2 regions of the Enterococcus sp. AZ126 genome follow, and region 1 is predicted to be linked to the other one. Evidence: a T-box and tRNA genes for the amino acid it is inferred to sense, from the RefSeq annotation. Region 1 holds a T-box; the other holds one or more tRNA genes.
The links. A T-box is a leader RNA that pairs with one kind of tRNA and senses whether it is charged. The one in region 1 lies ahead of argS (arginine--tRNA ligase), so its partner is inferred to be a tRNA-Arg.
Positions count from the first base shown of each region.

Region 2: it has a tRNA-Arg gene. The T-box ahead of argS (arginine--tRNA ligase) is inferred to sense a tRNA for this amino acid. The anticodon was not compared.

Region 1 is NZ_JBIOSB010000001.1:536,134-548,567, reverse strand. It holds gene IGI43_RS02675 (SPFH domain-containing protein) at 1-935, opposite strand, end outside; gene pbp4 (penicillin-binding protein PBP4(5)) at 1,265-3,301, shown strand; gene tsaB (tRNA (adenosine(37)-N6)-threonylcarbamoyltransferase complex dimerization subunit type 1 TsaB) at 3,427-4,146, shown strand; gene rimI (ribosomal protein S18-alanine N-acetyltransferase) at 4,130-4,678, shown strand; gene rimI (ribosomal protein S18-alanine N-acetyltransferase) at 4,683-5,147, shown strand; gene tsaD (tRNA (adenosine(37)-N6)-threonylcarbamoyltransferase complex transferase subunit TsaD) at 5,144-6,178, shown strand; T-box leader at 6,245-6,446, shown strand; gene argS (arginine--tRNA ligase) at 6,734-8,422, shown strand; gene IGI43_RS02640 (Gfo/Idh/MocA family protein) at 8,466-9,458, opposite strand; gene IGI43_RS02635 (hypothetical protein) at 9,618-10,139, shown strand; gene IGI43_RS02630 (hypothetical protein) at 10,159-10,359, shown strand; gene IGI43_RS02625 (glycoside hydrolase family 73 protein) at 10,451-11,074, shown strand; gene IGI43_RS02620 (hydrolase) at 11,103-11,786, shown strand; gene IGI43_RS02615 (NlpC/P60 family protein) at 12,018-12,434, shown strand, end outside.
Region 2 is NZ_JBIOSB010000001.1:2,310,068-2,322,501, reverse strand. It holds gene IGI43_RS10980 (peptidase U32 family protein) at 1-428, opposite strand, end outside; gene IGI43_RS10975 (ATP-dependent Clp protease ATP-binding subunit) at 739-3,228, opposite strand; gene IGI43_RS10970 (CtsR family transcriptional regulator) at 3,233-3,700, opposite strand; tRNA gene IGI43_RS10965 (tRNA-Pro) at 4,047-4,120, opposite strand; tRNA gene IGI43_RS10960 (tRNA-Arg) at 4,206-4,279, opposite strand; tRNA gene IGI43_RS10955 (tRNA-Leu) at 4,291-4,376, opposite strand; tRNA gene IGI43_RS10950 (tRNA-Gly) at 4,391-4,462, opposite strand; tRNA gene IGI43_RS10945 (tRNA-Thr) at 4,471-4,543, opposite strand; tRNA gene IGI43_RS10940 (tRNA-Leu) at 4,579-4,660, opposite strand; tRNA gene IGI43_RS10935 (tRNA-Lys) at 4,673-4,745, opposite strand; tRNA gene IGI43_RS10930 (tRNA-Val) at 4,752-4,824, opposite strand; rRNA gene rrf (5S ribosomal RNA) at 4,839-4,954, opposite strand; rRNA gene IGI43_RS10920 (23S ribosomal RNA) at 5,050-7,961, opposite strand; rRNA gene IGI43_RS10915 (16S ribosomal RNA) at 8,248-9,808, opposite strand; gene IGI43_RS10910 (response regulator) at 10,586-11,275, shown strand; gene IGI43_RS10905 (sensor histidine kinase) at 11,265-12,416, shown strand.

The DNA of each region.
Region 1 (12,434 bases):
ATACCAACACCCATAAACCCGTTCATTGCGCCACCTTCATTATTTCCAGCCGCTTCCATGCCACGAGCCATCGCGCCTTGCACATAGCCTTCACGAACTCCAGCATCACTAAGCATAGCACCTTGGTTACGCATGTTGATCAATTTAGTTGAATCATCGGTATAAGAAATACTAGCAACTGCAACAGAAACAATCTCCATCCCACGAAGTTCGCGCCATTCGTCATCTAGTGCTTGCCCCATATATTTACTTAATTCTAGGCTTTTAGATGGAACATAAGAAATCCGTTCACCGTCTGCTGACATTTTATTGATAGCAGATTGGAGTGCCGCTAAAAATTCAGCTAAGTATTGTTCGTTGATATCATTGATGTCTACTTGTGATTTATTTCTTGGGATTGCATTTGAGAAAAATAATAAAGGATCAGTGATTTTAATAGAATAGTTCCCATGCGCTCGTAAAAATAGTTCAGCATTATAAAAATTATCGAAATAATTGATTGGTGACGATGTACCAAACTTGATTCCTTTGACTTCTTGTAAGTTGATATAAAAAACTTGTTGTTTTTGTGGTGTCACACCACCAAACTTAAAACGATCAAACGTTTCCGAGACGGCATCTTTTAATGATCCGTTAAACGCAGAAGGGGCTAAATCATTTTTAACTGTGTAATAGCCTTCTTCTGCAGTATAATCGATTATTTTTCCACCATCGACTAGAATCATCATCATATTTGGATAGACGTGAATAACCGAGCCATCTGTCAAAACATCTTCGGTTCCTTTGCGATTTGATCCTCGTTTATCATTTTTTCGAACAAAAACGCCTTTCGTCATAACCGTTGTGTCGCCCATATTATCAGGCTCAATAACTTCGATCCATTGATCAGCCAATCCGCCGCCGATAGCACTTGTTGCTGCTTTAATAATTCCCATTCGAATGTCCTCCTAAATTTAAAAGCGTAATGGACTCATCCTGCTCATTTCCTGATATCTTCACCTCTTAAAGCTGTAGGAATTAAGAATTGATGAGATCTAAAAGCAAAGGACTAGCCCATAAAGCTATGTAAAAAGTACTAAGTAAAAATAGTATACCACAAGTAAGCGCAATATAAATACCATTAGAAGCTAATGGCAAAATAGAAAATGAACCAAGTTAAATGACCTAAATATTTGAAAAAGTCTCATTTTTCTTCCGTAGACTTTGCAAGATGAGGTATAATAAACAAGAAGAAATAGAATCATGGACTTGGGGGATTGAAAAAATGGAGAAAAGAAGCAAAAAAAAATCAAACAAAACAGTGATTTTAGCTGTTAGCGGAGTCGTTTTAGCTGCGGCCGTAGTGGGAGGCTATTTTGCCTATAGCTCATGGCAAAAGGCACAAGAACTAAGTAAAGCAGAAAAATCTGCTAAGACGTTTTTAGACCATCTTTCAAAACAAGAATTTGAGAAATTTCCTGAGCTATTAAATGAAATTTCTGTAAAAGAAAGCGGCTATGACAACGATAAAGTCGTAGAAAAATACCAAACAGTTTTTTCAGGTATCCAAGCGGAAGGAATTAAAAGTAAAGAGATCAACGTAGCACAAGATAAAGAGGGACAGTATACGTTTACCTATAAATTAGAGATGACGACACCTTTAGGAAATTTAAAAGACCTATCCTATAAAACGACGATCAAAAAAGAAGGAGAACGTTATAAAATCAATTGGGCACCTAATCTGATTTTTCCAGAAATGGCTGGTCAAGATAAAATCTCAATTGGTATTGATACTGCAACAAGAGGAGAAATTGTCGATCGCAATGGTGAAGGATTAGCCGTTAATCAGGCTTTTGATCAGGTTGGGATCGTACCGGGCAAACTTGGGGAAGGTCAGGAAAAAACAGAGAATATCAAAGCGTTCAGTGATCAATTCAAAATTTCTGTCGAGGACATCGAGCAAATGCTCAAACAAGATTGGGTCAAGCCAGATGCGTTTGTTCCTTTGTCAATTTCTTTTGATCCAATAACAACCTTGCCAAAAGGAGCCGCTTCTCAAGATACAATTGTTCGTTATTACCCATTAAAGGAATCAGCTGCTCAATTGGTCGGATATGTCGGTAAGATCACAGCAGAAGATATCGAAAAAGATCCAACGTTGAGTAGTACTGGTGTAATTGGAAAAGTCGGATTGGAGCAAGCTTATGACAAGCAATTGCGCGGACAAGATGGCGGTAACATAACTATTACGGATGAAAACGGCAATGAGAAAAGTATCTTGCAAAAAACGGACAAAAAAGACGGCGAAAAAATCCAATTGACGATTGATAAAAATGTGCAATCACAAGCCTATGATATTTTTAATAATCGCCCGGGTAGTGCAGTTATTATGAATCCACAACAAGGTGATCTATTAGCGGCTGCTAGTTCTCCATCGTTTGATCCAAATAAGATGGCAAATGGAATTTCCCAAGCCGATTATGATGGCTATGCAAATAATGAAAATTTACCATTTACAGCTAGATTTGCGACAGGTTATGCTCCGGGTTCGACATTTAAAACAATTACTGGTGCGATTGGCTTAGATGCTGGCACCTTGAAGCCTGATGAAGAAATTGCGATCAATGGCTTAAAATGGCAAAAAGATGCTTCATGGGGTGATTATTTTGTCACTCGCGTGAAAGAAGCTAGCCCTGTAAATCTAAGAACCGCTCTAGTGAATTCTGACAATATTTATTTTGCGCAGCAAACATTGCGGATGGGAGAAGACACATTTAGAAAAGGATTAGACAAATTTATCTTTGGTGAGAAATTAGATTTATCAATTCCAATGAATCCTGCACAAATTTCTAATGAAGACAAATTCAATTCAGAGATTTTGTTAGCTGATACAGGTTACGGGCAAGGACAGTTGTTGGTTACACCAATACAGCAAGCAACAATGTATACGGTGTTTCAAAATGAAGGGAAACTGGTTTATCCAAAAATAGAGTTGAACAAAGAAACAAAAACAAAAGAAAATGTCATCAGTTCAAACGCAGCAAATACGATCGTAACTGATTTACTAGGCAGTGTAGAAGATGAGACCGGTTATGTCCACAATATGTATAATCCAGAGTTCTCTTTAGCAGCAAAAACAGGAACAGCTGAAATCAAAGACAAACAAGATACGGTTGGGAAAGAAAATAGTTTTCTATTAGCGATGGATCGAAGTAATAATCATTTTTCAGCTATGATCATGGTGGAAGATTCTAGAAAAAATGATACGGCAACAAATATCAGTAAACCATTGATCGATTATTTAGAGGCAAATATCAAGTAATAACAAAGCTAGGACAAAGCGTGACGGGCGTTTTTGTCCTTCTTTACTTTTAACCACTCGTTTTTTTACGAACGAATAAAAATATGCTACAATTAACCAATTAGATGAAAGAAAGGAACTTTTTTGTGCGAATTTTAGCAATTGATACCTCGAATCAGACATTGACAGTTGCTGTTTGTGAAGAGAAGAAGATAATAGGACAATACACAATCACAGTCAAAAGAAACCACAGCTTGACCTTGATGCCAGCAATTACCCAACTGGTGAAAGAGGTTGGATTAACACCAAATGATTTTGACCGCATTGTTGTGGCTCAAGGACCAGGATCATATACAGGGTTGCGAATAGGTGTAACAACGGCAAAAACATTAGCATATACATTGAAAAAAGAATTAGTAGGCATCTCTAGCTTAAAAACATTAGCTGCAAATTGTGTTATGGTAAAAGGGACGATCGTTCCGGTTTTTGATGCTAGAAGAAATAATGTATACACTGGAGCTTATGAATATGTCGATGGTATTTTGACAATGAGGATCGCTGATCGACACATTGCGATGGAAGAATGGCTAGAACAATTAAAAACAGTTGACCAGCTATACTTTGTCGGGGAAGATGTTGAAAAATTCCGTTTGCAAATCGAATCAGTAGTACCTCATGCAAAAATCTGTACAATTTCTGAATGGCAAATTCCAAATGGCGCAGTCTTAGCAGAGCTTGGTAGATTAGCTGAACCTGAAATTGATAGCCATCACTTTTTACCCAACTATTTAAAACGAGTAGAAGCTGAAGAAAACTGGCTAAAAGAACATACATCTGAGGTAGAAAACTATGTTGAAAAAATTTAATCTTTTTCATAATATTTTAGGAATCTTTTTTAAAAATCGTCCTTATGACGAGAAGACTGTAGAAATAGCCAATCAAGAGTATTTTGTTCGCGGCATCAATCTTGATGATATCAAAGATCTGCTTTCAATCGAAAGAGAAGTGTACGCTGGAGAATTACCTTGGACTAAAACAGCTTTTTTAGTTGAGCTCCAATCTTCAGATCCGCACCTGTACTTACTCATTCAAAAGGAAGGAAAAACGATAGGTTTTATAGGCTGTCGTATTTTTGGAAAAGATGCTCATATTACGAACGTTGCCGTTTTGACTCAAAACCAAGGCTGCGGAATCGGAAGCTTTTTGATTAGAGAAGTCCTTGATTTTGCAAGAGTCAATGAGTGTGAAAAGGTCTCTTTGGAAGTCAGAATCAGTAATAAAAATGCCCAGCGCGTTTATCGCCAACTTGATTTTGTCTCAAATACAATTAAACCGAACTATTATACAGAGAATAAAGAAGACGCCTTGGAAATGATTCTGTATTTAAATGAAGAGTGAAGCGATGTATTATTCCAAAAAACAATTACCAACACAAAAACTTGCCGAAAATCTTTGGTCGATAAGTGAAGGCTCCTATAGCAACGGCTCCCCATGGTCGACGGAACAATTTTGCGTTGACTTAGCTCAAAAAACGAGCGAATACCTTGTATTGATTAAAGAAGGTTGCTGGATCGGTTTTGTTAGCTATCATTTTGTTTTAGATGAAGCCGAGATTACCCATGTTGTGATTCATAAAGAATTTCAGCATAAAGGATACGGGAACAAACTGATAGATCAACTGATTCAAAAATTAGTTGAGCAAGAAATTTGTCAGGTCTTTTTAGAGGTTCGAGTCTCTAATACAAGCGCAAAAAAATTATATGAAAAAAAAGGATTCAAAACGATCGATCATCGGAAAGGCTATTATAGTCGCCCAAAAGAAGACGGAATCGTTATGTGTTTAAAAGTTAAGGAAGTGAATCAATGACTTTTTTTAATAAAGAAAGAAAATTACTATTAGCTATTGAAAGTAGTTGTGATGAAACAAGCGTTGCAGTTATTGAAGATGGTGCTGAAATTTTGTCGAATATCGTGGCTTCTCAGGTAAAAAGTCATCAACGTTTTGGTGGTGTTGTGCCAGAAGTTGCTAGTCGTCATCATGTAGAAGAAATTACTTTATGTATTGATGACGCTTTAGCAGCAGCAGAGGTAAAACCAAAGGATTTGAGTGGAGTAGCTGTTACATATGGGCCTGGTTTAGTTGGAGCTTTGTTGATTGGCATCTCTGCGGCTAAGGCATTTGCGTGGGCACATGATTTGCCATTGATTCCGGTCAATCATATGGCTGGACATATTTATGCTGCTCAGTTTGTGGAACCATTGCAGTTTCCGTTGATGGCTTTATTAGTCAGTGGTGGTCATACAGAATTAGTGTATATGAAAGAAACGGGTTCATTTGAAATAATTGGTGAAACAAGAGATGATGCTGCTGGTGAAGCATATGATAAAGTAGGTAGAGTGTTAGGTTTAACTTATCCAAGTGGTAAAGAGATCGACGAGTTGGCTCATCTTGGGCAAGATACGTATCATTTTCCTCGGGCAATGATCAAAGAGGACAATTATGATTTTAGTTTTAGTGGGTTGAAAAGTTCATTTATCAATACAGTTCATAATGCTGAACAACGTGGTGAAAAATTGATAGTTAAAGATTTAGCTGCGAGTTTTCAAGCAAGCGTCATCGATGTATTGGCAGCTAAAACAATTCGAGCCTGTAAAGAATACCCAGTCAAACAATTAGTGATGGCAGGCGGCGTTGCGGCGAATAAAGGATTACGTGATCGTTTTAGTAAAGAAGTAGCTAGTGAACTTCAAGACGTGACCTTCATTGTTCCACCGCTTAGATTATGTGGGGATAATGCGGCAATGATAGGTGCAGCAGCATTCATAGAAGCCGAAAAAGGACATTACGCAGATTATCATTTAAATGCAGATCCTAGTTTGTCCTTTATGAACATTTAAACTTAAAAATCAACAGACAAGACTAGGCATAGAGAAAAATATTTGCTATAATGAACCCAGTTTAATAATGATTCGTTGAAAAAGAGAGTACTTCATTAAAAATTGTCCAAGCGATTTCGGGAAGGTGGAAGCCGAAAATAGTTAAATGAAGGAAACGCACTTTCGAGAATCTGCTTATGCAGACGGCAGTCTACCGTTATTAGATTAAGTGGGTCCGGCAAACGAACGGACAATTAGAGTGGTACCGCGGGAAAATCTCGTCTCTGGTGTTTTTAACACTAGGGACTTTTTGTTGTGAATCACTACGACTGACTTAGTCAAAGTAGATTTTGAACAATACTTGGCGACTAAAAGGACGAAGTGATTTTATGATGCACGATCCAAGGTATCAGAAAGACACGTTGCCATACCAGAAACCATCAATCATCTAAATCACACACAGACAAAATGATGTTGTCGATTGCTCAAAAAGAAGAATTTTTGAACAAAAGTGATAATTAATTGTTGATCAATCTCTATCAAACAATAGAAAATCAATCATATAGGAGGATATCCATGAATAACAAAGAAATCGTAGCGAAAGCCATTTATGACGTAGTAAAAGAGGACCTTTCCTTAGAAACAGTTACACAATTATTGGAAAATCCAAAATCTGTCGACCATGGAGATGTCGCTTTTCCAGCATTTTCATTGGCAAAAGTTTACCGCAAAGCACCTCAACAAATCGCAGCTGAATTAGCAGAAAAAATCACAGGCACTGATTTTGAAAAAATCGAAGTAATTGGCCCCTATTTAAACTTTTTCATGAATAAAAAAATGGTCAGTCAGACAGTGATTGGTCAGATTGCCAAACAAAAAGGGCATTATGGAGACAGTTCGATTGGTGAAGGTAATGTACCGATCGACATGTCTTCACCTAATATTGCCAAACCAATTTCGATGGGACATCTTCGCTCTACAGTAATCGGAAATTCGATTGCGTTTATCCTTGAAAAAATTGGTTATTCACCTGTTCGTATCAACCATTTAGGCGATTGGGGGACACAATTTGGTAAACTGATTGTGGCATACAAAAAATGGGGATCAGAAGAATCCGTTAAAACAGCACCGATCACCGAATTATTGCGTCTATATGTACAGTTTCATGAAGAGGCTGAAACACAACCTGAACTAGATGAACAAGCGCGTGCTTGGTTTAAAAAACTAGAAGAAGGGGACCCTGTAGCCACTGAATTGTGGCAATGGTTCCGTACAGAGTCATTAAAAGAATTTGATAAAATTTATTCTATGCTGGAAGTTTCTTTTGATTCATATAATGGAGAAGCATTCTACAACGATAAAATGGCTGAAATTGTCACGATGTTAGAAGAAGAGCATCTGTTGCAAGAAAACCAAGGGGCTGAAATTGTCGATTTGTCAGCCTATGATCTAAATCCTGCGTTGATTAAAAAATCAGATGGTGCAACGCTGTACATTACACGTGATTTAGCCGCAGCTGTTTACCGCAAACGTACTTATGACTTTGCAAAATCAATCTATGTTGTCGGAAATGAGCAAAGTAATCACTTCAAGCAATTAAAGGCTGTTTTAAAAGAGCTTGGCTTTGATTGGTCTAAAGACATGCAACATGTACCATTTGGTTTGATCACACAAGGTGGTAAAAAATTATCGACGCGTAAAGGAAAAATTGTTTTACTAGAAGAAGTATTGAATGAAGCAGTTGAATTAGCGAATAAGCAAATTATGGAGAAAAATCCTGATTTACCTAATCGTGAAGAAGTGGCTAGACAGGTTGGAATCGGTTCTGTTATTTTTCACGACCTAAAAAATGATCGTTTGAATAATTTTGACTTTGTTTTAGAAGAAGTTGTCCGCTTTGAAGGAGAAACGGGACCTTATGTCCAATACACGCATGCTCGTGCAATGAGCATTTTAAGAAAAGCTGATTTCACTATCGATGAGACCAAAGTCTATGCACTAGATGATAAAGAGAGCTGGGAAGTCGTTAAACTATTGCAAAAATTCCCTGAAGTTGTTATGCAAGCAGCTGAGAAATATGAACCTTCAGTTATTGCCAAACATGCGATTCAAGTTGCTCAAGCATTTAATAAATATTATGCACATGTCAAAATCTTGACTGAAGATGAGCAAAAAGAATCACGTTTAGCGTTAGTTTATGGGATGGCGACTATTATTAAAGAAGATCTACGTTTGTTGGGTCTACATGCACCGAATGAAATGTAATAAGTAAATCAGTCAAAAAAATACCCGCAAAAGCGGGTATTTTTTAGTTGGTCCAGTGTTGTTGCATTTGATCCAGAAGGTCGATAACGTCCTTTGTTAAAAAGAGCGAACGCTTCGATTTTTTTCCTTCGATCATTTTGACCATATTTTCGATTTCATAATTCAAAGCCTGACTGCTATCACCTGAAATGATCGTCTCTACAGTACCATCATTAAAAAAGATTTTTGCTTCATCTGCCCGTGGATACTCGTTGATCACAATATAAGCATCTTCAAAAGCGACAATACCTTGTTTAGGCATTTTTGCTTGGAAACTTAATGACACAGTAGCCATTTCTGCTTCATTTTGTAAAATAGTGGCCGATTGTTCGTCTACACCAGTTGAAAATGGCTGCATAACAGAAGAAATAACTTTAGGTTGAGATGTAAGAAACCAACGAGCAAAAGAGACAGCATAAGTACCGATGTCTAAGAGAGCTCCACCAGCTAAATCAGGATTAAAAAAACGGTTTGTCGGATCAGGTTCTTTATAACTACCAAAAGGTGCTTGGATCATTTTTAATTTTCCAAATCGTTTAGAATCAATTTGGCTTCTTAGTTCTTGATATAAAGGCATGTTGAAAATAGTCATCGCTTCAGCTAACACTAAGCCTTTTTCTTCTGCTACTTTCATTGCTTCAGCCAATTCTTCGCTATTCATCGTAATCGCTTTTTCGCAAAGGACATGTTTACCTGCGACTAAGGCTTTTAAAATATGATCGATATGTTGACGATTTGGGACTGCAATGTAGATGATATCAATCGCTTCGTCTGCTAATAACTCTTCAAAAGAGCCGTAAGCTCTGGCGATATCATATTTTTTAGCAAATAGTTCAGCTTTAGCTAATGTTCTAGAGGCAACCGCTGTGATTTTGCTGTTTTTTTGCTGAAAACTTTCAGCGAAACTAGTTGCGATATCCCCAAGTCCAATGATGCCCCAGTTGTAATTGTTCATGAATGATCCCCCTAATTTACTTTTTATATTACTATTATACATGAGAAGCTCAAAATCGTGGCTTATTTTGGACAGAACTACAGAATTGTCTTATTATTTAGGTGAGAGAATGAAATGTTTCTTAAAAATATGGAAATAAATGATTCAAAGTAATGCATTTTTTTGCTATTTTCAGTAAAATAAATAAAGGAGGCGAATATCATGCACCAAATGTATATAGATATTCTTATCGATGCAATTATAGAGCAATTTGAAACAGAAGAACACTTTTACACGGAGTATCTTCAAACGACGAAAGAAAATTGGGAAAATTGGAAAAAAGGTAGAATTAATTTAACAAGAGAAGAAATGCAAAAAGTAAAAAACTTATTTTCTGATTATGAATGGATGTTGACACAAAAAATACTACGCCAAACGATTTTATTTCCTGAAAAAAGAAATATTGCCGTTTCAGAATACAAACGTTTAAAAACGTTGATTGCTAAAAAATGGTTGCAGTCTGGAGTAGGACTTGCCGAGTTGATACCGTCAAAAGCAAATAGTGAAGAAAAAGAACAAGCTTTTATTGAGTTGAAAGTAACAGTTTCGTATGGTGAATGGGGATTTGACGATATTGTAACTTTTCGATTACCAGCAACATTACAAGCACAGTTGAAAGGGTCAAAAGTTGAATTACTTGATTGGGTAAATGAAAACTTGATGGGTACTTACGTTGGTGAATAAGTAAGTAAGGAGTATTATTGTGAAACAAATTTTAGGAATTATATCCGTTATCATAGTATTAGGTGCTGTTATTTTTGTTCTTTTCGGTCATACTACACCAAAAGAGAAAACAAAAACGAGCAGCGATGAGACAAAAACGACAAGTACAATTGTTCCATCAACTTCATCTGAGATACAAACGAAAACATCGACAACCACGACTACAACAGCTGTTGATTGATTGTCAGGAAAAAAACTGATATAATCAGTCAGCGATTGTCCTAAACTGAAAAATTAGTGTAGGGATGAATACAAAACAAAGTAGGGAATGTATGAAAAGTCCAAGGTATAAGAAGAAAAAAAATAGAAAATCGAATTTACCAGCACTTTTTGCCGGTTTGTTGATCGTTGGTCTAGCGTTTATCTTTTCAATCAATGTATTATCAGACAGTTCAAAAAAAGAAGAAAAGTCTATTCAACAAAAAGAAGAAGTCTCAAAAGAGCAATTTATTGACAGAATAAGTCCGCATGCAAAAGAGCTACAAGATTCTTATGGCGTTTTACCCAGTATCATCATTGGTCAAGGGATTTTAGAATCGAATTGGGGACAAAGCACGCTTGCGTCAAAGTACAATAATTTGTTTGGGATCAAAGCATACGGAGAACAAAATAAGATCAACCTTGAGACTCGTGAATATATCAATGAAGAATGGATCGTTATTCAAGGGGACTTTAGGGTATATGATACGTGGGAAGAATCCATGGACGATCACACACGTTTATTTGTTAATGGTGTAACATGGGATCCACGTTTGTATGAAAATGTTCTTTTGGCAAAAGATTACAAAGAAGCTGCACGTGCTTTACAAGATGCAGGTTATGCAACAGATCCAACTTATGCAGACAAAGTCATTCATGTAATTGAGAGTTATGATCTCGATCAATATGATCATTAATCAAATGGAGGAAAAAGGAGTGGATGGAATGAATGAAAAGTTTGTACCAGAGATTGTGACACCTTTAAAACAAGATATCGTTCAAGTTCCAAAAGTGATTGCCCAGGCTAGCGGAATTCGAATTTTTGGTAAAAAAATAAAATCAATTATTTTTACGACAGATATCGCAATTATTAGAAATACAGATGCAAATGCAGTGATTGCAGTTTATCCATTCACGCCGCACCCGGCAATTACTAAAAGTATCATTGAAGCAGCCGATATCCCTGTTTTTTCAGGTGTTGGAGGTGGATTGACACAAGGACAGCGTTCTGCTTATATGAGTCTTTTTGCTGAAGCACAAGGTTCGATCGGCGTTGTTCTAAATGGACCGACCCCTGTCGAAACAGTTGAAATGGTTTGTGAAGTTGTTGATATTCCTGTAGTTAGTACGGTCACCTCAATTCACACGCCAATCGATGAAAAAATAGCGGCAGGTGTTACGATGATCAATATCAGTGCGGGAAAGGATACAGCTAAGACTGTTAAATTTTTCAGAGAGAAGTATCCGGAATTACCAATTATTGCGACTGGTGGACCGACGGATGAATCAATCACAGAAACGATTGACGCTGGAGCCAATGCAATCACGTATACACCGCCAAGTAATGGTGAGCTTTTTAGTCAAAAAATGAATAAATATAGAAATCTAGAAAAAGAAAATGATGCTTAAATAGAATAAATTAAATTTGTAATGTAACAACTGAGAATCAATGAGCCAAGACTAAACTATTTTATTAGTGTCTAGGGCTCGTTGATTCTTTTGATCTTGTTATAACTGGTTACAATTTGTCTTGAAAACGACATTTCGAAAATAGTATAAATAAAAAAATAGTTTTACTAACCGAAAATTAATTTGTTTTATGTTATGATTAAGGAAAATGATTTTAGGAGTGGGGAAAATATGAAAAAATATTGTTATGTGATGGGTGCGGCGCTATTGTTATTTGCTGCAAGTGGAGCATCTTTAGCAACTGAAGCGACAGAAACAATGAATGAGGAAGATTACCAAGCAGCGCTTGAATCAGGATTTACCGCGGAACAAATTCAGCAAATTCAAGAAATGCCTGATTTTTCTTTAGAAAATATTCAAGAAGAACCAGCAGCTAGAAGTATGATGCCATCTTCAACTACTCAGAAAAACCAAGTGGTCACTGAAGCGAAGAGACATTTAGGCAAACCCTATGCGTGGGGCGGCAAAGGACCTAATGTATTTGATTGCTCAGGATTAACACGTTATGTCTATTTACAGGTAACAGGAAAAAATATTGGTGATTATACCATACCTCAAGAAAAAGCTGGGGAACAAATCAGTGTTGCA
Region 2 (12,434 bases), 1.8 Mb from region 1:
AAAGGTACTTCACGTGCCAATACTGCACCGATTGCTCCGCGTTTTGCCCAAAAGTTTATTTGACGAGAGCTGGTAACTAAGGTCTCACCATCGTATATATATGGGATATCGATTTTGTCACGCTGCATTACAAAGACAATTCCAGGATCACCGACTGTTACTTGGTCTACCTTGATTTCTTGCAAAAATGCTAAATATTCTGGAACCTTCTTCATTTTTTCTGGATGCATGATCCCATTTAACGCAACAGTCACTTTTTTACCGAAATCGTGTGCTTTTTTAGTAACGATCTGCTGTTCTTCACGAGAAAATGACGTCGGTAAGCGCAATCCGAACATTTCTTCTCCAATGTATAGCGTATCTACTCCTACTGATAACAGCGCCTCTGCCTGTTCAATCGACTCAGCAGTTGCAATAAGTTCAATCATTTTGTATCCTCCCCTAAAAACTGCGTAAGCTATTCCCTATTTGTTACTAGGACTAGCCAATAAAGCTAGATAGTTTTAAAGCTGTATGAGCTCGTTCAGTCCTTAAAAAACTAAATTTAAAACAATATTTTTTATTTCCTACAGCTTTCTAACAACTGTTTCATAGTAGCACAAGTTCACAATCTTTCCAATAACCTCTCTATATTTTAACGCTTATTTTTCACAAAATAAATACCGTTCATTTACTTTCATTAAAGAAAAAAACTGTGCAAAACAGATTCGTTTTGCACAGCGAATGAACATTTAGTCATTAAATTGTTTGTAATACTTGTTCAGGTTTAGGTGATTTAACATTCAACGTTATTTTACCTTTACTTGCACCAATGGTTACTTTATCTCCAAGATGGATTTGACCCGACAGTAATGCTTCACTTAAACGATCTTCTACCTCTTTTTGTAATGCTCTACGGATCGGCCTTGCACCATATTCTGGATCAAAGCCAACTTTTCCAATCACTTCAATAGCAGCTGCGGTGATCTTCACATTAACGTCTTGCTCTTTCAAACGCTTAATGATCGATTTACTCATGATTTTCACGATTTCATGGATTTCTTCTTGGTCCAATGAACGGAAGACAACTGTTTCATCCACTCGGTTCAAGAATTCTGGACGGAAGGCTTTTTTCAATTCTTCCATGATCCGTTTTTGCATCGCATCATAGTCTTTTGTCAGGTCTTTTACATTAAAACCAACATTTTTTTCTTCACGAATCGCAGTTGCACCAATATTTGACGTCATGATTAAAATTGTATTTCTGAAATCAACTTTGCGGCCTTTAGAATCAGTTAAATGACCATCATCCAGTACTTGTAATAGAATATTGAATACATCTGGATGGGCTTTTTCTACTTCATCCAATAAAATGACAGAATAAGGTTTTTGACGAATCTTTTCAGTTAATTGACCGCCTTCTTCATATCCAACATACCCTGGAGGAGAACCAATTAAGCGACTCGTGCTATATTTTTCCATGAATTCAGACATATCCACTCGAACAAGGGAATCTTCACTACCGAACATTGTCTCAGCTAAAGCTTTTGCAAGCTCAGTTTTACCTACTCCCGTAGGGCCTAAGAACATAAATGAACCAATTGGTCTATCAGGATCTTTCAACCCACTGCGCGCTCTGCGAATGGCACGCGACACAGCTTGAACGGCTTCATCTTGACCAACTACTCGATGATGTAGAATACTTTCTAATTCAAGCAAACGTTCACTTTCCTTTTTCTCTAATTGCTGTAGCGGTACACCTGTCCATTGTGACACAACATTTGCAACGTCTTCTTCAGTTACACGATTCGCATAACCAGAAGCTTCTTTTTCTTCCAGCAGTAGAATATTTTCTAATTTACGCGCCAATTTCTTTTCTTTTTGACGTAGTCTTGCTGCACTTTCAAAAGACTGTGATTGAATCGCTTCTTCTTTTTCTTGAACTAAACGAGCGATTTCTATACGCAAATTATTGATTTCAGAAGGTTCATCCGCTAAATCTAGACGAACTTTAGCTGAAGACTCATCCATCAGATCAATTGCTTTATCTGGCAGCTGACGAGAATTGATGTAACGTACAGATAATTGAACAGCTGCATGTAATGCATCATCCGTAATTTCTACACCATGATGCTCTTCATAACGTGAACGCAGCCCTTTTAAAATTTCTTCTGCTTCTTCAGGAGTTGGCTCATCAACTTGTACACGAGCAAAACGACGTTCCAATGCTGAATCTTTTTCGATATATTTTTGGTATTCATCCAATGTTGTTGCACCGATCGTTTGCAATTCTCCTCTTGCAAGTGCTGGTTTTAAAATATTTGATGCGTCGATCGCACCTTCAGCACCACCTGCACCAATTAAAGTATGCAATTCATCGATAAACAAAATAACTTCGCCATCTTGATAAATTTCATCGATGACTTTTTTTAGTCGATCTTCAAATTCACCGCGATACTTGGTCCCCGCAACTAAAGCACCCATATCTAACATCATCAAGCGTTTTTCCAGCATATCTTCAGGAACTTCACCGTTCACTATTTTTTGCGCCAATCCTTCAGCGATTGCAGTCTTACCGACCCCAGGTTCACCAACTAAAACAGGATTATTCTTAGTACGACGACTTAAAATTTGAATCAATCGTCTAACTTCTTGCGAACGTCCAACTACAGGATCTAGATTGTTTTCACGTGCCAACTTCGTCAAATCACGCGCTAATGAATCCAATGTTGGTGTTCCTTTAGGCGCTGCTTTTTGGGCTTGATTATTCCGACGACGCCCCACATTACCACTCATTTGTGGATCAGTAATGCCTATTTTTTTCATCACTAACTGACGCATTTTAGACAAGCTTAAACCTAAATTTAATAAAATACGTGAAGCTAATATATCTTCATCTCTTAACAATCCTAGTAGAATATGTTCTGTTCCGATATTTGGTGCTCCTAAACGCTTGGCTTCATCACCTGCATAAGCAAAAATTTGTTTTGCACGAGGAGAATAAGGCAAATATGCACCTTTGGGGTATCCCTTAACAGTTCCGTAGCCAGTTAGGTGTTCTATTTCTTCACGAATATCATTCTTATCTGCGTTTAATTGACGCAATGACTTCCCGGCAATTCCATTTGGCTCTAAGACTAATGCTAACAATAAATGTTCTGAGCCAACAGATTGATGCCTAAAATATTTTGCTTCTTCTTGTGCAATAGCTAATACTGCCTTGGCACTTTCAGTAAATAATTCATCCATACTATCATTCCTCCTCGTAACTCAAACGTTCTAAAAATGAATGCATCAATTGAGCACGTAAATAATCTTCATTTGATCCTGTTTTACCTAAAACCTGTTTACCAAGAACAGACAGTATCAGATTTCCTTCTCTTTTAGTTATAACTTCTTCTTCATACAACTTTTGTACGAAAATCAACGCATCTTTTTCTGAAAGTTCACTACCCGTAAATTGAGCCATTTGCTTTAATAATTGGTCACTATCAGAAATTTGGACTTTAGCAATCCTAATGTAACCACCACCGCCACGTTTACTTTCCACAGAATATCCTCGTTGAATTGTAAAACGCGTGTTGATAACATAATTAATCTGGGAGGGAACACAATTGAATAAGTGAGCCATTTCAGCTCTACGAATCTCAATTTTACTGCTTTCTTCAAGAATCTTTTTTAAATATGCTTCTATTAAATCCGAAGTATTTTGATTACTCATCACACTCATCCTTTTCCCTTGACTAATACTGACCTTAATTATACATAATTTTAAGTGTTTAATAAAGGAGAATGCCTAATTTGATAAGAAAAGATTATTTACAGCTTTTAGTAAATTTAAAGTATAAGGCTAGGAAGTAAGTTAAACGCTTCTGTCCCAACCCCATACTTTTCTAGAACTTTCCCAGAGATACAATGATTATCGTAAAGCTATTCCATTGATAACCTCAAAAATCAATTTTTTCTATTTTATCCGCTAAGTTCTTTTCAATCAATTCTTTAAAATATTATAAAACAACAAAACACCACTCAAAAGAATGAGTGGTGTTCATACGAAATTAAAATAATCGGGAAGACAGGATTCGAACCTGCGACCCCTTGGTCCCAAACCAAGTGCTCTACCAAGCTGAGCTACTTCCCGTAGCTATAATAATAAAAAAAGACTAAACGTTCAAAAGGACCTAAATTCTCTGAACCTTTTAATCCGCAGTCAAATACTTTAACTATGCACCCAAAGGGAGTCGAACCCCTAACCTCTTGATTCGTAGTCAAGCACTCTATCCAGTTGAGCTATGGGTGCTACATTTCTAATGCCGAGGACCGGAATCGAACCGGTACGGTGATCACTCACCGCAGGATTTTAAGTCCTGTGCGTCTGCCAGTTCCGCCACCCCGGCGAAAGAACAAGCTAAGCGGAAAACGGGGTTCGAACCCGCGACCCCCACCTTGGCAAGGTGGTGCTCTACCACTGAGCTATTTCCGCAGTCTGGATGCCGGCTAAAGGATTTGAACCCTCGACCCTCTGATTACAAATCAGATGCTCTACCAACTGAGCTAAGCCGGCGTGATGTTCGCCTAGTTATAAAACGAGACTAAAAATGCGGGTGAAGGGACTTGAACCCCCACGCCGTAAGGCGCTAGATCCTAAATCTAGTGCGTCTGCCAATTCCGCCACACCCGCAAAATATTCCTATGAGCCGTGCAGGGCTCGAACCTGCGACCCTCTGATTAAAAGTCAGATGCTCTACCAACTGAGCTAACGGCTCAAAAAATGGAGGTTGACGGGATCGAACCGCCGACCCCCTGCTTGTAAGGCAGGTGCTCTCCCAGCTGAGCTAAACCTCCAAGACAACACTTTAGCGTGGCGACGTCCTACTCTCACAAAGGGAAACCCTTCACTACAATCGGCGCTAAGAAGCTTAACTTCTGTGTTCGGCATGGGAACAGGTGTATCCTTCTCGCTATCGCCACCACACTGGGTGTTGTTGCTATTCAATTGAGTGATTATTCACTCAAAACTGGATTGAAGTTGTAATCAAACAGTCCGATATACTTTTTTATTTCGTTTCTTTGGTTAAGTCCTCGACCGATTAGTATTGGTCCGCTCCGTACATCACTGCACTTCCACTTCCAACCTATCTACCTGATCATCTCTCAGGGGTCTTACTTTCTTAAAGAAATGGGAAATCTCATCTTGAGGTGGGCTTCACACTTAGATGCTTTCAGCGTTTATCCCTTCCCTACATAGCTACCCAGCAATGCCCTTGGCAGAACAACTGGTACACCAGCGGTAAGTCCATCCCGGTCCTCTCGTACTAAGGACAGCTCCTCTCAAATTTCCAACGCCCGCGACGGATAGGGACCGAACTGTCTCACGACGTTCTGAACCCAGCTCGCGTGCCGCTTTAATGGGCGAACAGCCCAACCCTTGGGACCGACTACAGCCCCAGGATGCGACGAGCCGACATCGAGGTGCCAAACCTCCCCGTCGATGTGGACTCTTGGGGGAGATAAGCCTGTTATCCCCAGGGTAGCTTTTATCCGTTGAGCGATGGCCCTTCCATGCGGAACCACCGGATCACTAAGCCCGACTTTCGTCCCTGCTCGACTTGTAAGTCTCGCAGTCAAGCTCCCTTCTGCCTTTACACTCTGCGAATGATTTCCAACCATTCTGAGGGAACCTTTGGGCGCCTCCGTTACTCTTTAGGAGGCGACCGCCCCAGTCAAACTGCCCACCTGACACTGTCTCCCACCACGATAAGTGGTGCGGGTTAGAGGGTTCATAACACAAGGGTAGTATCCCACCAGCGCCTCCACCGAAACTAGCGTTCCGGATTCATCGGCTCCTACCTATCCTGTACATGTGGTACAAACACTCAATATCAAGCTACAGTAAAGCTCCATGGGGTCTTTCCGTCCTGTCGCGGGTAACCTGCATCTTCACAGGTACTAAAATTTCACCGAGTCTCTCGTTGAGACAGTGCCCAAATCGTTACGCCTTTCGTGCGGGTCGGAACTTACCCGACAAGGAATTTCGCTACCTTAGGACCGTTATAGTTACGGCCGCCGTTTACTGGGGCTTCAATTCTGAGCTTCGCCGAAGCTAACCCATCCTCTTAACCTTCCAGCACCGGGCAGGCGTCAGCCCCTATACTTCATCTTTCGATTTTGCAGAGACCTGTGTTTTTGATAAACAGTCGCTTGGGCCTATTCACTGCGGCTGACCGAAGTCAGCACCCCTTCTCCCGAAGTTACGGGGTCATTTTGCCGAGTTCCTTAACGAGAGTTCGCTCGCTCACCTTAGGATACTCTCCTCGACTACCTGTGTCGGTTTACGGTACGGGCAGTTGTTTTCTCACTAGAAGCTTTTCTTGACAGTGTGACATCAGGAACTTCGGTACTATTATTTCCCTCCCCATCACAGCTTGTCCGTACAGAGTAAAGCATTTGACTCTACTCAAGACTTACTGCTTGGACATGCACTTCCAGTCGCATGCATTCCTTAGCCTCCTGCGTCCCTCCATTGCTCAAACAAAAACAACTGGTACAGGAATATCAACCTGTTGTCCATCGCCTACGCCTATCGGCCTCGGCTTAGGTCCCGACTAACCCTGGGCGGACGAGCCTTCCCCAGGAAACCTTAGTCATACGGTGGACGGGATTCTCACCCGTCTTTCGCTACTCATACCGGCATTCTCACTTCTAAGCGCTCCAGCCGTCCTCACGATCGACCTTCAACGCCCTTAGAACGCTCTCCTACCATCACACCAGAGGTGTGATCCACAGCTTCGGTAATATGTTTAGCCCCGGTACATTTTCGGCGCAGGGTCACTCGACTAGTGAGCTATTACGCACTCTTTAAATGGTGGCTGCTTCTGAGCCAACATCCTAGTTGTCTGTGCAACCCCACATCCTTTTCCACTTAACATATATTTTGGGACCTTAGCTGGTGGTCTGGGCTGTTTCCCTTTCGACTACGGATCTTATCACTCGCAGTCTGACTGCCGAATATGAATGAATGGCATTCGGAGTTTATCTGAATTCGGTAACCCGAGATGGGCCCCTAGTCCAAACAGTGCTCTACCTCCATCATTCTTAACTTCGACGCTAGCCCTAAAGCTATTTCGGAGAGAACCAGCTATCTCCAAGTTCGTTTGGAATTTCTCCGCTACCCACAGCTCATCCCCGCACTTTTCAACGTACGTGGGTTCGGTCCTCCAGTGCGTTTTACCACACCTTCAACCTGGCCATGGGTAGATCACATGGTTTCGGGTCTACGACTACATACTCATTCGCCCTATTCAGACTCGCTTTCGCTGCGGCTCCGGCTCTTCACCTTAACCTCGCATGCAATCGTAACTCGCCGGTTCATTCTACAAAAGGCACGCCATCACCCATTAACGGGCTTTGACTTGTTGTAGGCACACGGTTTCAGGATCTATTTCACTCCCCTTCCGGGGTGCTTTTCACCTTTCCCTCACGGTACTGGTTCACTATCGGTCATTAGGGAGTATTTAGCCTTGCGGGATGGTCCCCGCGGATTCCGACGGAATTTCTCGTGTTCCGCCGTACTCAGGATCCTCCTAGGTGTTGCCAACATTTCGTCTACGGGGCTATTACCCACTTTGGCGAACCTTTCCAAGTTCTTCGACTATCTTGACAGACTACCACATCGGAGTCCTACAACCCCAACAAGCAAGCTTGTTGGTTTGGGCTTTTCCCGTTTCGCTCGCCGCTACTCAGGGAATCGAATTTTCTTTCTCTTCCTGCAGGTACTTAGATGTTTCAGTTCTCTGCGTCTACCTCTATCCAGCTATGTATTCACTGAATAGTAACATCCTATAAAAGATGCTGGGTTTCCCCATTCGGAAATCTCTGGATCATAGCTCACTTACAGCTCCCCAAAGCATATCGGTGTTAGTCCCGTCCTTCATCGGCTCCTAATGCCAAGGCATCCACCGTGCGCCCTTATTCACTTAACCTTACGATCTTACGATCGGTTTTGTTTGGTTCGTTTCTCTAGCGATAGAGGCGTGACCAATAAAATAAGCTTCGAACTATTTTAATTAAAAAACTCATTCAACGCGGTGTTCTCGGTTTGTTTTGATTACTTTTATACTTCAATATCCAGTTTTCAATGAACAATTCGTTTGAGAGAATCATATAAAAAGAAAGAAAATCCAATGATTAACTTCTTTATATAAGAGTAAACCTCTCAAAACTGAACAAAGTGTCGACGAATGTGTAAGTTTCCGTAATATTCCTTAGAAAGGAGGTGATCCAGCCGCACCTTCCGATACGGCTACCTTGTTACGACTTCACCCCAATCATCTATCCCACCTTAGGCGGCTGGCTCCACAAGGGTTACCTCACCGACTTCGGGTGTTACAAACTTTCGTGGTGTGACGGGCGGTGTGTACAAGGCCCGGGAACGTATTCACCGCGGCGTGCTGATCCGCGATTACTAGCGATTCCGGCTTCATGTAGGCGAGTTGCAGCCTACAATCCGAACTGAGAGAAGCTTTAAGAGATTTGCATGACCTCGCGGCCTAGCGACTCGTTGTACTTCCCATTGTAGCACGTGTGTAGCCCAGGTCATAAGGGGCATGATGATTTGACGTCATCCCCACCTTCCTCCGGTTTGTCACCGGCAGTCTCGCTAGAGTGCCCAACTGAATGATGGCAACTAACAATAAGGGTTGCGCTCGTTGCGGGACTTAACCCAACATCTCACGACACGAGCTGACGACAACCATGCACCACCTGTCACTTTGTCCCCGAAGGGAAAGCTCTATCTCTAGAGTGGTCAAAGGATGTCAAGACCTGGTAAGGTTCTTCGCGTTGCTTCGAATTAAACCACATGCTCCACCGCTTGTGCGGGCCCCCGTCAATTCCTTTGAGTTTCAACCTTGCGGTCGTACTCCCCAGGCGGAGTGCTTAATGCGTTAGCTGCAGCACTGAAGGGCGGAAACCCTCCAACACTTAGCACTCATCGTTTACGGCGTGGACTACCAGGGTATCTAATCCTGTTTGCTCCCCACGCTTTCGAGCCTCAGCGTCAGTTACAGACCAGAGAGTCGCCTTCGCCACTGGTGTTCCTCCATATATCTACGCATTTCACCGCTACACATGGAATTCCACTCTCCTCTTCTGCACTCAAGTCTCCCAGTTTCCAATGACCCTCCCCGGTTGAGCCGGGGGCTTTCACATCAGACTTAAGAAACCGCCTGCGCTCGCTTTACGCCCAATAAATCCGGACAACGCTTGCCACCTACGTATTACCGCGGCTGCTGGCACGTAGTTAGCCGTGGCTTTCTGGTTAGATACCGTCAAGGTAAGAGCAGTTACTCTCCTACTTGTTCTTCTCTAACAACAGAGTTTTACGATCCGAAAACCTTCTTCACTCACGCGGCGTTGCTCGGTCAGACTTTCGTCCATTGCCGAAGATTCCCTACTGCTGCCTCCCGTAGGAGTCTGGGCCGTGTCTCAGTCCCAGTGTGGCCGATCACCCTCTCAGGTCGGCTATGCATCATGGCCTTGGTGAGCCGTTACCTCACCAACTAGCTAATGCACCGCGGGTCCATCCATCAGTGACACCCGAAAGCGTCTTTCAAGTCAGCACCATGCGGTGTCGACTATTATGCGGTATTAGCACCTGTTTCCAAGTGTTATCCCCCTCTGATGGGTAGGTTACCCACGTGTTACTCACCCGTCCGCCACTCTTCTTTTCAACTGAGTGCAAGCACTCGGTAGAAAAGAAGCGTTCGACTTGCATGTATTAGGCACGCCGCCAGCGTTCGTCCTGAGCCAGGATCAAACTCTCATAATAAAAGTTGAACACAATCCGAAGATTGTTAAGCTCATTTGGTTGCTAGCATATTGCTTCGCTTTGTTAAAAATTGTTGTTTGTTTTTACCGTTGTAAAAACAACCTACACATTTGGTTCGTCTTACTTTGTTCAGTTTTCAAAGGTCTACTGTGTTACCTCGCAGCAACTTTTATATCATATCAAATCTTCGATTCGATGTCAACACTTTTTTTAAAAAGTTTCAAAGTTTTTCTCTGCTTGATGTTATCGAATGTTTCGCGACAACTTCATTAGTTTATCAGGTCGTTTGTTATTTGTCAACAACTTTCTTCCTGATTTTTCAAGCTTCTTTCGAACTTGATTTGTTATTTCATGTTCGTTTCAATTGCCAGTAATTCTTGAGGCAACTTCACTAGTTTATCAGGCTAGTCATTGTTTGTCAACAACTATTTTACTGATTTCCAAAGTTTATTTCAAACTTGGACTGTTATCTTATCCATATCGTTCAGCGTGTTACATCAGTGCCTTGCGACAAGATATAATATACCAAGTTTCTGGGCTTAGGTCAACTAAAAATTGCACTTTTTTTAAAGTTTTTTTCTTTGCCGATTATTTTATTACTTTTGTTCTTTATTGTTCGTTTTTAACAGAGAAAAAAGTAATTTTAGACTTATTTTTTAATTTTTAGTAACATATTCTAAATTTCCCGTAATTTCTCTTTGTTTTTGTCAATTTCTCATTTTTTTTGTTAGAATGTAGAAGAAGAATTCTACTATATATATGGAGGAAAAGAATGATATGAAAATTTTAGTTGCTGATGATGATAAAGAGATCGTGGAACTACTGAGTATTTATATTCACAATGAAGGCTATGAAGTGGTGAAAGCTTATGACGGAAAAGAGGCTTTGTCGAAGATCCGGACAATATCAGATATTGATTTGCTTATTTTGGATATCATGATGCCAATCATGGATGGTATGCAAGTAGTGAAAGAGTTAAGAAAGGAATCTCAAATTCCAATTATTATGCTAACTGCTAAAACAACTGATATGGATAAGATCAAAGGACTTGTTGCTGGCGCAGATGATTATGTGACTAAACCCTTCAATCCATTAGAAATCATGGCTCGTGTTAAGTCCATTTTGAGACGCAGCCAAATGCAGCTTAAAGCAGACGAACCAGATGTACTTGAAATTGGCTCACTGATCATCAATAAGGATTCACATGAAGTGAAGACAGTTGATGGGAAGGAAATTCAATTGACCGCCTTAGAATTCGGCATTTTGTATCTATTAGCTAGTCATCCTAACCGTGTTTTTAGTGCCGATGAGATTTTTGAGCGTGTATGGCAACAAGAAAGTATTGTTTCTGCAAAAACAGTCATGGTTCATGTCAGTCACTTGAGAGATAAGATAGAAGAAGCAACTGGTGGAGAAAAAGTCATTCAAACAGTTTGGGGAGTTGGATATAAGATCGATGCTCGTTAGACAAAAGAAAATTGAAAAGAAGAAACGAATCACTCTAACATCAAAGGAAATTAGCGAATTACTTGCTGAAGGAATTGTCACGATTATCCTGTTACTTCTATTAAATGTCTCAATTACAGTTATTCTAAGTGCCAGCGAAACCTTAAAGGGAATTATCTGGGCAACTAAGGGTGCTTTTGCTCAAGAGTTAAATACAGATTTATTTTGGAGTTTAAGTAAATTTGTTATCCCAATATTTTTTATAGTGGATGTTGCTGTCTTATACTGGCGTTTGATTCGTCGTTATCGACAAATGCAATTACGGCATATCATCAGTGAGCTTCATTATATCGCTGATGGTAATTACGATCACCGTATTCCTTTCGAATTGAGCGGTGATTTGGCAAAAGTCGTCACTAGTATCAACGGATTAGTTGATAGTACTGTAGCTGCCATCGAAGACGAACGTAAAATAGAAAAATCAAAGGATGAATTGATTACAAATGTCAGCCATGATATTAGAACTCCTTTGACTTCTATTATAGGATACTTAGGCTTGATTGAAGATCGACAATTCCATAATGAAGAAGATTTACTAAAATACACGCATACTGCTTATGTAAAAGCCAAACAAATGAAGCTACTCGTAGACGACCTTTTTGAGTACACTAAAGTCCGCCAGCCGTCAGTTCCTATAAATACGATCAGTTTCGACATGGCGCAATTGATTGAACAATTGGCTGCTGATTTTGAGTTGGAAGCAGATAAAAACAATATGACGATTCACGTCAATGCGACACCTTCATCAATTAAAATGGATGGAGATACTGAGAAGTTGGTTCGTGTCTTCAATAATCTATTATCAAATGCACTGAAATATGGTAAAGGCGGTAAAAATATCGTCATTGATGTAGAGAAAGTTGGGACTGAAGCTGTCATTGCTGTTAGAAATGATGGTCCGCCAATTCCTAAGAAATCGTTAGATCAATTATTCGATCGGTTTTATCGTGTGGAGGAATCACGTTCCCAAGAAACAGGTGGAACAGGCCTTGGTTTGGCAATTGCACAAAGCATTGTAGCCTTGCATGGCGGGTATATCTATGCAACTTCTGATAATCACTGGACGTCTTTCATTATTCATTTGCCTTTAAAGAGAAATTGATTTACTAAGGTTGACATC